2 regions of the Pseudomonas sp. UM16 genome follow, and region 2 is predicted to be linked to the other one. Evidence: predicted binding sites of a transcription regulator. Region 2 holds the regulator's gene; the other holds the start of a gene.
What was found. Region 2 encodes FliA, which starts transcription of late flagellar genes. Its sites were predicted from a motif close to CTAAAGTTTNNNNNNNNNNNGCCGNTAA; they were not measured.
Positions count from the first base shown of each region.

Region 1: the regulator FliA is predicted to act here: its motif matches at 5,117-5,144, upstream of ACQRAX_RS07625 (methyl-accepting chemotaxis protein).

Region 1 covers NZ_JBNPJT010000005.1:155,594-163,534, reverse strand. The annotation lists gene ACQRAX_RS07645 (electron transfer flavoprotein subunit beta) at 1-127, shown strand, start outside; gene gbcA (glycine-betaine demethylase subunit GbcA) at 750-2,042, opposite strand; gene ACQRAX_RS07635 (hypothetical protein) at 2,186-2,329, opposite strand; gene gbcB (glycine-betaine demethylase subunit GbcB) at 2,328-3,425, shown strand; gene ACQRAX_RS07625 (methyl-accepting chemotaxis protein) at 3,426-5,051, opposite strand; gene ACQRAX_RS07620 (hypothetical protein) at 5,331-5,561, shown strand; gene ACQRAX_RS07615 (cell division protein ZapA) at 5,558-5,860, shown strand; partial or broken gene ACQRAX_RS07610 (HAMP domain-containing protein) at 5,829-7,091, shown strand; gene ACQRAX_RS07605 (methyl-accepting chemotaxis protein) at 7,218-7,941, shown strand, end outside.
Region 2 covers NZ_JBNPJT010000002.1:268,786-276,726, forward strand. The annotation lists gene ACQRAX_RS03305 (protein-glutamate methylesterase/protein-glutamine glutaminase) at 1-953, opposite strand, end outside; gene ACQRAX_RS03310 (chemotaxis protein CheA) at 998-3,187, opposite strand; gene ACQRAX_RS03315 (protein phosphatase CheZ) at 3,200-3,988, opposite strand; gene ACQRAX_RS03320 (chemotaxis response regulator CheY) at 4,008-4,382, opposite strand; gene fliA (RNA polymerase sigma factor FliA) at 4,487-5,227, opposite strand; gene fleN (flagellar synthesis regulator FleN) at 5,224-6,057, opposite strand; gene flhF (flagellar biosynthesis protein FlhF) at 6,177-7,487, opposite strand; gene flhA (flagellar biosynthesis protein FlhA) at 7,499-7,941, opposite strand, start outside.

The sequences.
Region 1 (7,941 bases), on a different contig from region 2:
TGAGCGCATGAAAGCGGCCACCGCCAAGGCCAGCGGCGGCGGTGGACAAGTGCTCAAAGGCGTCAGTCCGCAGGCGGGGGCTGAAGCTATCCTCAAGTTGCTGGTGGAAGAGGGCGTGCTGCGCTGAGCAGTTGCTCACAAAGTCTGTTGGCCGATCTGTGGATAAAGTGTTTGTGTATGGCTGGAGGGCACGCATTGCGTGCCTTTCGGCGTTAAGGTTAAAAAACAACCAATCTAAGTTGCGGATTTTATGGGGCTTTCTCCCATAGCCTTTACTCAGATTGCCCACAATCGCTGTTGGCGGCTCTGTGGATAATATGTTTGCCTATGGCTAAGAGCCCCGTACGGAAAGGGCTGTGAAGGTTTGATCAAAAAACGTCCAATTACTACCTTTACGCTTGTCTAAGCCCTGTATTACTGCTCTTTAGGCCGTTATCCACAAGCCTTTTCTGAGCTTATGACTTTTGCACACAAAGTCTGTTGGCCTCTCTGTGGATAAGGTGTTTGCCTTCTGCTATGAGCCTCGTATTTAAAGGGCTACAGAGGATTGATCAAATAGTGACCAATAATTTTCCATGGTAAAAACAATGACTTGCCCACATTAGCTGTGGGTTGTCCTGTGGATAAAGTGTTTGCTGTATGGAGGCGGCCAGTGGCGCCGGGGGATTGCGGCGGATGGTTAAAATTTGTACAGCCTGTTGCGGCCTATCGCCGACCTTGCCGGCGATGGGCCGCACAGCGGCGCTGCTTTACTGCGCTGCAACTCCCTTGAGATAAGGCGCTGGCGCCGCGCCAAGATTGTTCAACACCCGCTCGCTGTACCAATCCACAAAGTTCACCACCCCAAACTCATAGGTCTTGGAATACGGCCCCGGTTGGTAAGCCGTGGAGTTGATCCCGCGCTGGTTCTCTTCGGCCAGGCGCCGGTCCTGGTCGTTGGTGGCGTCCCAGACCTGACGCATGCGCGCCGGGTCGTAATCGACCCCTTCGACGGCATCCTTATGCACCAGCCACTTGGTGGTCACCATGGTTTCCTGGGCGCTGATCGGCCACACGGTAAAGACGATGATGTGATCGCCCATGCAGTGGTTCCAGGAGTGCGGCAAATGCAGGATGCGCATCGACCCCAGGTCCGGGTTCTTAATCCGCCCCATGAGCTTCTGGCAGCCCTGCTTGCCGTCCAGAGTCATCGACACCGTGCCCTTGAGCAACGGCATGCGCACAATGCGGTTGCGCAGGCCGAAGCTGGCGTGTGCGTACGGAATCTTCTCTGCGTCCCAGGCTGCGGCCGAGGCGGCGACATGGTCCTTGAAGGCCTGGTCGGCCCGAGGATCGGTAACGTCGTCCCACTCCAGCAGGGTTTTCAACAGCTCCGGATGTGAACCGCTGCAGTGGTAGCATTCACGGTTGTTTTCCAGCACCAGCTTCCAGTTGGCCTTTTCCATCAAGGTGGTTTGCACCGCCACCTTGGTGTTTTCCATGTCGTAGGGTTCCATGTAGTGCGTCAAGGTTGCCAGGAAGTCATCGATGGCTGGCGGGTTTTCGGCCAGGCTGATGAAGATGTAGCCGCCGGCGGTCTTGACGTTGACCGGCTTGAGGCCGTACTGCTTCATGTCGAAGTCGGCGCCCATCTCGGTGCCGGCAAACAGCAGGCGGCCGTCGAGTTCGTAGGTCCACTGGTGGTAGTGGCAGACCAGCTTGGCGACTTTGCCCTTGTCGCTGGTGCACAAGCGTGAGCCACGGTGACGACAAACGTTATGAAAGGCATGCACCTGACCTTCAGCACCGCGCACCACCAGAATCGGGTTCTTGCCGATCTGCAGGGTGAGGAAGTTGCCCTTGGTCGGGATTTCACAGGTCATCCCGGCAATCAGCCATTCCTTCTGGAAGATCTCTTCCATGTCGATCTGAAACAGGCGCTCGTCGCAATAGAACGGCTGAGGCAGCGAGAAGGTGCGCTCGCGGCTCTGCAACATCTCGGCAGTCGCCTTGCGCGCAGGTTCCAGTGGATCGCCCAGACTCAAAGTTGCGGTGACGTCCATCGTGTAGGTCCTCATGGCCAGTGCTTGTGGCCGGTGAAAGTGGCTAATCGTTGTTATGGCGACGCAAGGCTAAATACAGCAGGATCATTTGCGATGGAGTGTGCGATTGAAGTGTTCGCGAACCATATCTACGGGCGACATGATCAGATCCGTTTCCGACGCGCCAGCCCTTGTAACAGGGGGCTGGTCGCGATAAGCACGCCGATGTCGCGGATAGGAAAGTGTCCGCCGCACAGCTTGCGCAGAATCGCAGCCATCAGGCCACCGTCGGCCGTGGAGACGAGCATGTCCAACTTCCTCAATCCGGTCAGCACCCAGACCTGGGCCAACGGCCGTCACATCGTCCGTTGCGTCAAGGTGATCCAGGAAACCTGGGATGTGCGCACTTTCTGTTTCATGGCCGACCAGCCAATCATGTTCTTCTTCAAACCAGGCCAGTTCGTGACCCTGGAGCTGGAGATCGAAGGCCAGCCGATCATGCGCTCGTACACCATTTCCAGTTCGCCTTCGGTGCCTTACAGCTTCTCGGTGACGATCAAGCGGGTACCGGGTGGCAAAGTTTCCAACTGGCTGCACGACACCCTGCACGAAGGCCAGGAACTGGCAGTGCACGGGCCGGTCGGGTTGTTCAACGCCATCGACTTCCCCAGCCCCAAAGTGCTCTACCTCAGTGGTGGTGTCGGAATCACTCCGGTAATGTCCATGGCTCGTTGGTTCTATGACACTAACGCCAATGTCGATATGGTTTTCGTGCACAGCGCACGCTCACCGAAAGACATCATCTATCACCGCGAGCTGGAGCACATGGCGTCGCGGATCGACAACTTCAGTTTGCATATCATTTGTGAAAAGCATGGTCTGGGCGAGCCTTGGGCAGGCTACCGTGGCTATCTCAATCAAAAGCTGATGGAGTTGATCGCCCCGGACTACATGGAGCGGGAAATATTCTGCTGCGGCCCGACACCGTACATGCACGCGGTCAAGCGCCTGCTGGAAGGCAGCGGCTATGACATGAGCCGCTATCACGAGGAGTCGTTTGGTGCGACTCCGGCCGAGGTCAAGGCCGACGCCGTGGAGCTCGCCGAGCAAGCCGCTGACGCGCCGGAAGTGGACAATGCCGACCTGCATCAGGTGGAGTTCACCGCTGCCGGCAAGAGTATCCGCGTGGCGCCGGGCGAAACTGTGCACGCGGCGGCAGCCAAGCTTGGCCTGATGATTCCCAAAGCCTGCGGTATGGGCATCTGTGGCACCTGCAAGGTGCTCAAGCTCGGTGGTGAGGTGGAGATGGAGCACAACGGCGGCATCACCGATGATGACGTCGCCGAAGGCTATATCCTGTCGTGCTGCAGCGTGCCCAAAGGCGACGTGCGCATCGAATATTGATCAAACGCTGAAGCGTGCCACCAGTCCACTGAGGTCTACCGCCAGGCGCGACAGCTCGGCGCTCGCCGCACTGGTCTGGTTTGCGCCAGTGGCCGACTGCACCGACAGATCATTGATGTTAACCAGGTTACGGTCCACTTCACGGGCCACCTGGGCCTGTTCTTCGGCGGCACTGGCGATCACCAGGTTGCGTTCATTGATTTCGGTGACCGCGCCGGTGATGGTGTCCAGTGCAAGGCCTGCGCCGCGAGCGATGTTGAGGGTCGATTCGGCGCGTTCGGTACTGTTGCGCATCGAGTTGACTGCCTGTTCGGTGCCGCCTTGAATGCTACCGACCATCCGTTCGATTTCGCTGGTGGACTGTTGGGTGCGATGGGCCAGGGCACGTACCTCATCAGCCACCACGGCAAAGCCACGGCCAGCTTCACCGGCACGTGCTGCTTCGATGGCGGCGTTGAGGGCCAGCAGGTTGGTCTGGTCAGCCAAGCCGCGAATCACGTCCAGCACCTTGCCGATATCCCGCGACTCTTCCGCCAGGTTACCGATCAGCTTGGCGGTGCCCTGTACGTCAACGCTCATACGCTCAATAGCATTGACTGTTTCCAGAACCAGATCGCGGCCGTCGCCTGCCGAACGGGTAGCTTCCTTGGACGCTTCGGAAGTGCTCACAGCATTGCGCGCTACTTCTTCAACGGCGCTGGTCATCTCGGTAACCGCAGTGGCGGCCTGCTCGATTTCATTGTTCTGCTGTTGCAGGCCACGAGCGCTTTCGTCGGTGACGCTGTTCAGTTCTTCGGCGGCAGAAGCCAGCTGGGTGGCGGAGCCTGCAATCAATTGCAGGGTGTCGCGCAGTTTGTTCTGCATCTTGGCCATGGCTTGCAACAGGCGTGCAGCCTCATCTTGGCCTTGGGTTTCAATGCTGCGGGTGAGGTCGCCTTCGGCAATTCGCTCAGCGACCTGCAGTGCTTCACTGATCGGTTTGACGATGCTGCGGGTCAGCAACAGGGCACAAATCAGGGTCAGCGCCGTGGCGGTCAACAGTAAGCTGATAACCAGCGTGACAGCGTCGGAATACTGCTCGGCAGCGGTCTGGTTGATCTGCCGGGTTTGTTCGGTGTTGATGCTAACCAACTGATCCATAACACCGTTGATTTTCTCGGAGTTGTCGAGCACATCACGGTTGACCAGGCTGCGTAGCGTCTCCAGGTCATTGCTTTGCGAGGCTTGGCGCATGCGGCTTTCCAGTTGCCGGTACTGGTTGAGCAACTGCACATAGTCGTTGTAAGCGGCACGCTCTGGAGCAGATGTGATCAGCGGTTCATAGGCCTTTCGTGTTTCATCTATTTGCTGATTGCGCTGGTCGAACAGTTTGAGCGTGTTTTGTACAGTGTCGTCTTCCCGATTGAGCAATAGGCGATAGGACAATGTGCGCAAACGCAGGGTCAGTTGGGTGAGCTTATCGACGTTGGTGATGCTGGGCATCGAGGAGGTTTCAATAAATACGCCGGCCTGGCGAATTTTGCCCATTTGGTTGAGGGCGAACAGGCCCAGGCCGAGCATCAGCGCGCCAATCAAGAAAAAGCCCAGGAGCGCGCGCGGGGCAATATTCATATTGCGTAGGGACATAGTGAGTCTTCCGGAAAGGGAAAAGGCGCGCGATCCGTGCGACAAAGTCGGGGTTTCCTCCTCGTATATCGGTCGACCTGAAGCAGACTTGAGGCGCGGGGAAATGAAACGGCGAAGTCAGCTATCGACTTTCCTGACAGGCGGGCACCTGAAGGGGGAACCGGACCGCTATCAGTGGGTCAATCTGCACCAGGCCGAAGCGTCTAACCCGATATCCCTGGCGAGCACGCGGACTTTTCTTTATCGTGTGCGCCCCCTGAAAATCCCGAGAAGGCAATCATGTTGGAAACATCCCTTAGTCAATTGGAACAACTCGTCATCGACCTGGTACAAAAAAATCAGGAGTTGAGCGAGCGCAACGAGCAGATCAGCGTTGAATTGGCTCAAGCCAAAGATGAAAACGAGAGCCTGCAGCTGTCGTTGATGGAGCAAGAAGAAAAGCACGGCGCTACTGCCGCACGCATTCAGGCTCTGGTTGAGCGCGCCAGTGGCGGTACCGTCAACGCATGAGAACTTCAGCACAGCCGATCAATGTCGTGTCGATCCTTGGCAGTGACTATTCGATCAAGGCCCCCGAAGGCCAGGAGCAGGCCCTGGCGCAGGCCGTGCAGATGCTCAATGCGTCGCTGGCCGAGACCAAGCGCAAATACCCGACCCTGATCGGTGACAAGCTGCTGGTTCTGGCAGCCCTCAACCTGTGCTCGCAGCAGATTGATCTGCAACAGCAGCACCAGCAGGCCCTCGACCGTTACCAAGAGCAAGTCAGCGCCACGGTCGATGTCATTGCCCGGACCATCGGCAACAGCTGATAGGCTCCCGCTAAACCGTTCTACTTCCTTTTGCTTGCTCACTGCCTGTTCGGCAGTGAGTGGCATTGTCGTGGGTCAATGGAGTTATTGTATTTTCATCTGTATACAATTGGCCTGGCTATTGCAGCACAAGGCTTATTTGCTCAGGGGAAGGTTCATGCAGTTCTGGCGGCGCAGTATCCAGTGGCAACTGATCGCAAGCATGGGCGCAGCCCTGTTGGTGAGCATTCTTATCGTCGTGGCGATCTACTCGGTGGCGGTCAATCGCCTGACCGAACGTTACCTGGTCGACACTGCTTTACCGGCGAGCATTGAGGCGATTCGTAACGACATCGAACGGATGTTGAGCCGTCCGCTCACCGCCGCTTCGGATATCGCCAACAATACCTTGCTGCGCGACTGGCTGGCAGCGGGCGAAGATCCAGCCCAGGCGCCGCAGTTTATCGAGTACCTCGAGGCCTTGCGGCAGAAGAATCAGGCGTTCACCGCGCTGTTTGCGGCCACCGAAAGCAACCACTACTACAACGAAAAAGGCCTGGACCGTACCTTGAGTCGCAGCAACCCAGCTGACAAGTGGTTTTACGGCTTTATCGACAGTGGCAATCCGCGTTTGCTCAACATCGACACCGATGGCAGTACCGGAGAGCTGGCACTGTTTATCGATTACCGGGTGGAAAAGGCCGGGAAGTTGGTGGGCATTGCCGGGCTTGGCTTGCGCATGACCGAGTTGTCGGAACTGATTCACAACTTCAGCTTTGGTGAGCGTGGCCGGGTTTTCCTGGTGCGTAACGACGGCTTGATCCAGGTGCATCCAGAGCAACAATTCAGTGGCAAGCGAAAGCTCGCCGAGCAAATCGGCGAAACGGCGGCAACGGTGCTGTTGAACCACGAAAAGGGCGTGAGTAGCAGCCGATTCGAGCGCGATGGCGAAGAGTACCTGGCCTTGAGCCTGCCGCTGCGTGACCTGAACTGGACCCTGGTCGCTGAAGTGCCGGAGGCGCAAATCTACGCCCCGGTCCGCGAGACCGTAGGGTTAACCAGCTTGATCGGTGCTGCCGTGGCGCTGGTGTCGCTGTTGCTAGTTGTACTATTGGCCCGAGGCATTGTCCGGCCAATTCGTCGAGTAACGGCGGCGTTGATGGCGATTGGTAAGGGTGGCGGTGACCTGACCCAGCGTCTGGATGAAGCCCGTGCCGATGAACTGGGCGACCTGGCGCGCGGCTTCAACCGTTTCCTCAACAGCCAGCGCGACTTGATCGGCGAAGTGCTGCGTACCACAGAGCGCTTGCACAGCTCGGTCACGCAAGTGACCCAGGTAGTGGAGAACACCGCCGAGCGTTCCGGGCGTCAACAGGAAATGACCGAAATGGTCGCCACCGCGGTGCATGAGATGGGCCTGACCGTGCAAGACATCGCCCAGAATGCTGGCAACGCAGCACAGGCTTCGGAAACGGCTCGCACTGAAGCGCTTGAGGCCCGCGAAGTGGTGCGGCGCTCGATTGCGCATATTGAAGGCATGTCCGGTGAAATAGGCCAGGCCGCCAATGCGGTGGGCGAGTTGGCCAGCGAAGTCGCTTCAATCGATGAAGTACTGGCGGTGATCCGTAGCATTTCTGAGCAGACCAACCTGCTGGCACTCAACGCGGCGATTGAAGCGGCGCGTGCCGGGGAGATGGGCCGCGGTTTTGCTGTGGTTGCTGACGAAGTACGTACGCTGGCCCGGCGTACTCAGGTTTCGACCGATGAAGTGCAGCAGATGATCCTGCGCCTTAAGCAGGGCGCCGGCAGTGCGGTTGCGTCGATGCAGGCCGGACAGGCAGCGACGGGAACGGGTGTGCAGTCCAGTCAGCAGACCGGTGCGTCACTGAGCACCATCACCGATCAGGTCGAGCACATCAGCGACATGAACCATCAGGTGGCCACCGCGACCGAGGAACAGTCGGCGGTGACCGAGGAGATCAATCGTACTGTGCAGGGGATTTCCGACCTGGCACGGGCGACCGCGGCGGATGTGCAGGGCTGTCGGGAGGAGTGCCAGGCGTTGCGCGGATTGGCCGATGACCTGGCGCGGCAGATGGGTG
Region 2 (7,941 bases):
CGCGCGCCTTCACGACCATCTGCCCCCATGCCGGTGAGCACTACCGATAGCACCTTGTCGCCGTAAGACTTGGCCGCCGAGCCGAAGGTGATGTCCACACACGGCTTGTAATTGAGGCGCTCGTCACCCGGCAGGATTTTCACCGCACCGCGACCGTCGACCATCATCTGCTTGCCACCTGGGGCCAGCAATGCCAGGCCAGGGCGCAGCATGTCGCCGTCTTCGGCTTCCTTGACACTGATCTTGCACAGCTTGTCCAGACGTTCAGCAAAAGCCTTGGTGAACGCTGCTGGCATGTGCTGGATCAACACGATCGGCGCCGGGAAATTGGCTGGCAACTGAGTCAGGACCCGCTGCAGCGCTACCGGGCCTCCGGTGGAAGTACCAATGGCCACCAATTTATAAGGCTTGCGCTTGGGCGCTGGCGAGGCAACAGCTGCTGCACGTACCGGTGCCGCTGCACGTAGTGCCGGGCTGCTGCCCAGGCTGCTGACACTTGGCTGGGCATGCGAAGTCGGCTGCGGCGCCGGCGCGGCGTAACTGCTCAGGCGGCGGTTGCTGCGAGAAAGGGTATGAACCTTTTCACACAGCATCTGCTTGACCTTATCCGGGTTGCGCGAGATGTCTTCGAAGTTTTTCGGCAGGTAATCGACCGCACCGGCATCCAGGGCGTCGAGGGTTACTCGCGCGCCTTCATGGGTCAGCGAAGAGAACATCAACACCGGCGTCGGGCAGCGCTGCATGATGTGGCGCACGGCGGTAATGCCATCCATCATGGGCATTTCGTAGTCCATGGTGATGACATCGGGTTTGAGCGCCAGCGCCTGGTCGATCGCTTCCTTGCCGTTGGTCGCGGTGCCGACGACCTGGATAGTCGGGTCCGCTGAAAGAATTTCCGAGACACGGCGGCGGAAAAAACCGGAATCATCCACCACCAGGACCTTGACTGCCATAAACACTCCATTACGGGGCGCGGCTTGCGGCCGCGCCACCAGAATCAAATACGCCGGGCGGCGTAACGCTTGAGCATGCTCGGAACGTCGAGGATCAGCGCGATGCGCCCGTCACCGGTAATGGTGGCGCCCGACATGCCCGGCGTGCCCTGGAGCATCTTGCCCAGCGGTTTGATGACCACTTCTTCCTGACCCACCAGTTGATCGACAACGAAGCCAATGCGTTGGGTCCCGACCGAAAGGATCACCACATGGCCCTCGCGCTGCTCTTCATGAGCGGCGGAACTGACCAGCCAGCGTTTGAGGTAGAACAGCGGCAAGGCTTTGTCGCGAACGATGACCACCTCCTGACCGTCGACGACATTGGTGCGCGACAGGTCCAGGTGGAAAATCTCGTTGACGTTGACCAGCGGGAAGGCAAACGCCTGATTGCCGAGCATGACCATCAGCGTCGGCATGATCGCCAGGGTCAACGGCACCTTGATGACAATCTTCGAGCCCAGGCCCTTGGTCGAATAGATATTGATCGAGCCATTGAGCTGGGAAATCTTGGTTTTCACCACATCCATGCCCACACCACGCCCGGAGACGTCGGAGATCTCGGTTTTGGTCGAGAACCCTGGGGCAAAGATCAGGTTGTAGCATTCACTTTCGCTCAGACGGTCGGCAGCGTCCTTGTCCATCACCCCGCGTTTGACCGCGATGGCGCGCAGGACATCGGCGTCCATACCCTTACCATCATCAGAAATCGACAGCAGGATGTGATCACCCTCCTGCTCGGCCGAAAGCACCACTTTGCCGCTACGGGACTTGCCCGTTGCTTCGCGTTCTTCCGGCGTTTCAATGCCGTGGTCGACAGCGTTGCGCACCAAGTGCACCAACGGGTCGGCCAAGGCTTCAACGAGGTTCTTGTCGAGGTCGGTTTCTTCACCGACCAGCTCCAGGTTGATCTCTTTTTTCAGCTGCCGGGCCAGGTCGCGAACCAGGCGCGGGAAGCGCCCGAAGACTTTTTTGATCGGCTGCATGCGGGTTTTCATCACCGCGGTCTGCAGGTCGGCGGTGACCACGTCGAGGTTCGACACCGCCTTGGACATGGCTTCATCGCCACTGTTCAGGCCCAGACGGACCAGGCGGTTACGCACCAGCACCAGCTCGCCGACCATGTTCATGATCTCATCAAGGCGTGCGGTATCGACCCGTACGGTGGTTTCCGTTTCGCTGGCCGGGTGCTTTTCGGCCGCCGCAGCAGCTTGGCGCGCAGGTGCGGGCGCTGCGGCCTTGACCGGCGCCGCCGCAGGCTTGACCGCCGCGGGTGCCGGAGCTGCTGCGGGCTTGACCGCAACTGCAGCGGCTGGAGCAGTTGGAGCGGCGGTAGCTACGCTGTCCGGGGCGAATTTACCCTTGCCGTGCAGCTCATCAAGCAGCGCTTCGAATTCATGCTCAGAGATGTGATCGCCTGAAGCAGCGGGTGCCGCTTGTACCGCGCTGGCAGCCGGCAAGGCATCCACAGCAAAGCTGCCCTTGCCATGCAACTGATCGAGCAATGCCTCGAACTCGTCATCGGTGATTTCGTCGCCAGCACCTGCCGCCGTGGTAGCCGCTGGCGCGGGCGCACTGACGCTATCAGGGGCAAACTGACCTTTTCCGTGCAACTGATCGAGCAGCGACTCGAACTCGGCATCAGTGATTTCGTCGCTGGCCTCGGCAGGCGCTTGCACCTGCGCTTCAGCTTCGGCCTTGACCGCATTGAGCGAGTCAAGCAACTGCTCGAATTCGGTGTCGGTAATGTCTGCCTCGGGCGCCGGTTCCGGAGCCGGCTCAGGCGCGGGGGCCTGCACCGCCGCCGCAGGCTCAGCCAGGCGCGCCAAGGCTGCCAGCAGCTCAGGCGTGGCTGGGGTGATGTCACTGCGTTCGCGCACCTGGCCAAACATGCTGTTGACCGTGTCCAGCGCTTCCAGGACCACGTCCATCAGTTCGGCATCAACGCGCCGCTCACCCTTGCGCAGGATGTCGAAGACGTTTTCGGCGATGTGGCAGCACTCCACCAGCTCGTTGAGCTGGAGGAAGCCGGCGCCCCCTTTTACAGTGTGAAAACCGCGAAAGATCGCATTGAGCAGATCGGCATCATCCGGACGGCTTTCCAGCTCGACCAGTTGCTCGGACAGTTGCTCAAGAATCTCGCCGGCTTCTACCAGAAAATCCTGAAGGATTTCTTCATCGGCGCCGAAGCTCATTAAACGTGCTCCCTAAAAACCCAGACTGGACAGCAGATCGTCGACATCGTCCTGACCGGACACAACGTCTTCACGCTTATCGGCATGAATCTGCGGACCTTCACCCCGAGTTGGATGTTTTTCTTGATCTTTTTCAGCGCGCAGCTGTTGGTGGTCATGTTCGATACCGGCAAAACGATCGACCTGACTGGCCATCAGCACAAGCTTGAGCAGATTGCTTTCTACTTCGGTGACCAGTGCGGTTACACGTTTGATCACCTGACCGGTCAGGTCCTGATAGTCCTGAGCCAGCAAAATATCATTGAGGTGGCCGGCGACCTTGCGGTTGCCCTCCTCGCTGCGCGTGAGAAAACTGTCGACGCGTTTGGCCAGTTCACGAAACTCCGGCGCCGCCACTTCGCGGCGCATGAAGCGCTGCCAGTCGACACTCAATGCCTGAGCTTCGTCACTCAGCTCATTGAGCACTGGCGTGCTGGCTTCAACCAGATCCATGGTCCGGTTGGCCGCCCCTTCCGTCAGCTTGACCACATAGGACAGGCGTTCGGTGGCGTCAGTGATCTGTGAAACCTCTTCGGCCTGAGGCATTTGCGGATCGATCTGAAAACTGACGATCGCACTGTGCAGCTCACGCGTGAGCTTACCCACTTCCTGGTACAGGCCACGGTCACGGGTCTGGTTTAGCTGATGGATCAATTGCACCGCGTCGCCAAATTTGCCCCGCTCGAGACTGTCGACCAGTTCGTGGGCATGCTTCTTCAGTGTCGACTCGAAGCCGTCCAACGATGAATGTGTTTGCTCCATAGCGCCCCCGTGGCGTGTCTTAGCTATTGACGCGCTCGAAGATCTTCTCGATCTTTTCTTTCAGCACTTGCGCGGTGAACGGCTTGACCACATAGCCGTTGACGCCGGCCTGGGCTGCTTCGATGATCTGCTCGCGCTTGGCTTCAGCCGTCACCATCAACACCGGCAGGTGCTTGAGGCGCTCGTCAGCACGCACTTTGCGCAACAGATCGATGCCGGACATGCCCGGCATGTTCCAGTCGGTGACGAGAAAGTCGAAATGGCCGCTTTCGAGCATTGGCAGCGCGGTGTTGCCGTCGTCAGCTTCCTGGGTATTGGTGAAGCCCAGGTCACGCAGCAAGTTCTTGATGATCCGCCGCATCGTCGAAAAATCGTCGACGATGAGGATTTTCATGTCTTTGTTCAATTAGACCTCCAAGCAGTCTTTAACGCGCTCAGCGCTGAACGCGCATTCAATCAATTCGGGCACTACATTTCACGACTGCATTGAACCTGCGTTCAACGCGCCCGCCATTCTCCCAGGCGGCTGCGCAAACGCGCCGCGCACTGGCTGTGCAACTGGCTGACACGCGACTCGCTGACACCCAACACCTCACCGATTTCCTTGAGGTTCAGCTCTTCGTCGTAGTACAGCGCCAGTACCAGGCGCTCGCGTTCGGGCAAGTTGGCAATGGCATCGGCCAAAGCTGCCTGAAAGCGCTCGTCTTCCAGGTCGCGCGAAGGCTCGAGCTGGGCACTGGCGCCATCCTCGTGCAGGCCTTCATGTTCGCCGTCCTGTAACAGGTCGTCGAAACTGAACAGGCGGCTGCCCAGGGTGTCATTCAAAATCCCGTAGTAATCATCGAGACTCAATTGGAGTTCGGCAGCAACCTCGTGATCTTTAGCGTCACGGCCGGTTTTTGCTTCAATTGCCCGAATCGCGTCACTGACCATGCGGGTATTGCGGTGAACCGAGCGTGGTGCCCAGTCTCCTTTGCGTACTTCGTCAAGCATTGCCCCGCGGATCCGGATACCGGCGTAGGTCTCGAAACTGGCACCCTTGCTCGCGTCATACTTGTTGGAAACCTCGAGCAGACCAATCATGCCGGCCTGGATCAGATCCTCCACCTGCACACTGGCCGGCAATCGTGCCAGCAAGTGATAGGCAATACGCTTGACCAACGGCGCGTAGCGCTCGATCAATTCATACTGGCCATCGCGCGAAGCCTTGCTGTACATCCGATAACCGCTGGCGTTCATAGCATCGGACCTGCACTCGTCGGTTGCACCAGGCGCTCGACAAAAAACTCCAGATGACCGCGCGGGTTGGCAGGCAACGGCCAGGTATCGACCTTCTGAGCAATGGCCTTGAACGCCAGCGCGCACTTGGAACGCGGAAAGGCTTCATAGACCGCTCGCTGCTTCTGCACCGCCTTGCGTACGCATTCGTCGTAAGGCACCGCGCCGACGTATTGTAGGGCCACGTCAAGGAAGCGATCTGTGACCTTGGTCAACTTGGCGAACAGGTTGCGCCCCTCTTGAGGGCTCTGTGCCATGTTGGCCAGGACCCGGAAGCGGTTCATACCGTAATCGCGGTTGAGCAGTTTGATCAGCGCGTAAGCGTCGGTGATCGAGGTGGGCTCATCGCACACCACCAACAGCACCTCCTGGGCGGCGCGGACAAAACTGACTACTGAGTCACCAATACCCGCAGCGGTATCGATCACCAGGACGTCGAGGTTGTCGCCAATTTCGCTGAAAGCCTGAATCAGGCCAGCGTGCTGCGCGGGTGCCAGATGCACCATGCTCTGCGTGCCGGAGGCGGCAGGCACAATGCGCACCCCACCGGGCCCCTGCAGCAGCACATCACGAAGTTCGCAGCGGCCTTCGATGACGTCAGCCAGGGTGCGCTTGGGCGTCAGGCCGAGCAATACGTCGACGTTGGCCAGGCCCAGGTCGGCGTCCAGCAGCATGACCCGACGGCCAAGCTCTGCCAACGCCAATGACAGGTTCACCGACACATTGGTCTTGCCGACGCCACCTTTGCCGCCAGTTACGGCGATCACCTGTACGGGATGCATGCTACCCATGTTTGTTCATTACCTTGTCTTGCTTAGACCGAGGCCACATGACCGGCTGCGCTTTCAACACCTGAAAAATGCCTGGCAGTCCATCCATGCAGATACTTTGCAACGTCTTCACAATCACCTCAGCCGACACGCTTGCCGGGGCTGTGGTAGAGATCAGCGAACATATCGGCCATCGCCTCTTCGCTGGGCTCGTCCTGCATCTGCACACTGACCGCGCGACTGACCAATTGGTGGCGGCGCGGCAGGTGCAGATCGTCAGGAATGCGCGGCCCATCGGTAAGATAGGCCACAGGCAATTCGTGACTGATGGCCAGGCTCAGGACTTCTCCGAGACTGGCCGTTTCATCAAGCTTGGTCAGGATGCACCCGGCCAACCCACAGCGCTTGTAGCTGTGATAGGCGGCGGTGAGCACCTGTTTCTGGCTGGTGGTCGCCAGTACCAGATAATTTTTAGACGCAATACCACGTCCGGCAAGGGTTTCCAGTTGCATGCGCAGGGCTGGATCACTGGCCTGCAAGCCAGCGGTATCAATCAACACCACACGCTTGCGCAGCAACGGCTCAAGGGCCTGAGCCAGGGACTGACCCGGATCTACATGAGTGACCGAGACATTGAGGATCCGCCCCAAGGTCTTGAGCTGCTCCTGGGCACCGATACGGAAACTGTCCATGCTCACCAACGCCAGGTTCTGTGCGCCGTACTTGAGCACGTAACGCGCCGCCAATTTGGCCAGGGTAGTGGTCTTGCCCATGCCGGCCGGACCGACCATAGCAATGACACCGCCCTCCTCGATCGGTTCGACTTGCGGCACATCAATTCTGCGTGCCAGGTGCGCCAACAGCATGCGCCAGGCATGACGCGGCTCTTCGATGCCGCTGATCTGCTCCAGCAGTTCATGCGCCAGCGGGCCGGACAGGCCAATACGCTGCAGGCGCCGCCAAAGGTTGGCCTTCTGCGGTTGATTGCCCTGCAACTGGCTCCAGGCCAACGAGCCGAGCTGAACTTCGAGCAGTTCGCGCAGCCCGGTAAGCTCCGAACGCATGGCATCGAACAGTCGCGGATCGACCGGCGCGGCAGCCGCCGGTGCGGGAGCGACGGGGGCTTCGACGTGCGCCTCGACCAGCGGCTCAGAAGCGGTCAGTGGCAAACCGGCAAACAGCTGACGGTTGCCGTCTTCGCTTTCGCTACGACTACTGAGCTCGGCCTGGGCGGTGACGATGCGCGACTGGGTCTTGCGCAATTCATCTTCGAGCTCGACATTCGGAACCCGGGGCGCCAGGGCAGACAGCTTGTAGTCCAGCGCCGCCGTCAGCTCGACACCGCCAGCAATCCGTCGGTTGCCGATGATGGCGGCATCAGCCCCCAGCTCATCTCGAACCAGCTTCATGGCCTGACGCATATCGGCGGCGAAAAAACGCTTAACTTGCATAACCCACTACCTCAGCCGTTGGGGCCTACTGTGGCAACGATGGTAACTTGCTTGTTGTCAGGTATTTCCTGATACGCCAAAACATGCAAATTCGGTACAGCCAGGCGACCGAAGCGCGACAGCATTGCCCGCACCGGTCCTGCGACCAGCAGAATCGCCGGCTGCCCTTGCATCTCTTGACGCTGGGCGGCCTCGATCAACGAACGCTGAAGCTTTTCGGCCATGCTCGGCTCAAGAAGAACACCGTCTTCCTGACCTTGCCCGGCCCTTTGCAGACTATTGAGCAAAATCTGTTCCAACCTTGGCTCAAGGGTGATCACAGGCAGCTCAGACTCAACGCCGACAATGCTTTGGACGATAGCGCGACACAATCCGACGCGCACCACGGCCACCAGCGCGGCGGTATCTTGACTCTTACCGGCGTTGTTGGCGATAGCCTCGGCAATGCTGCGAA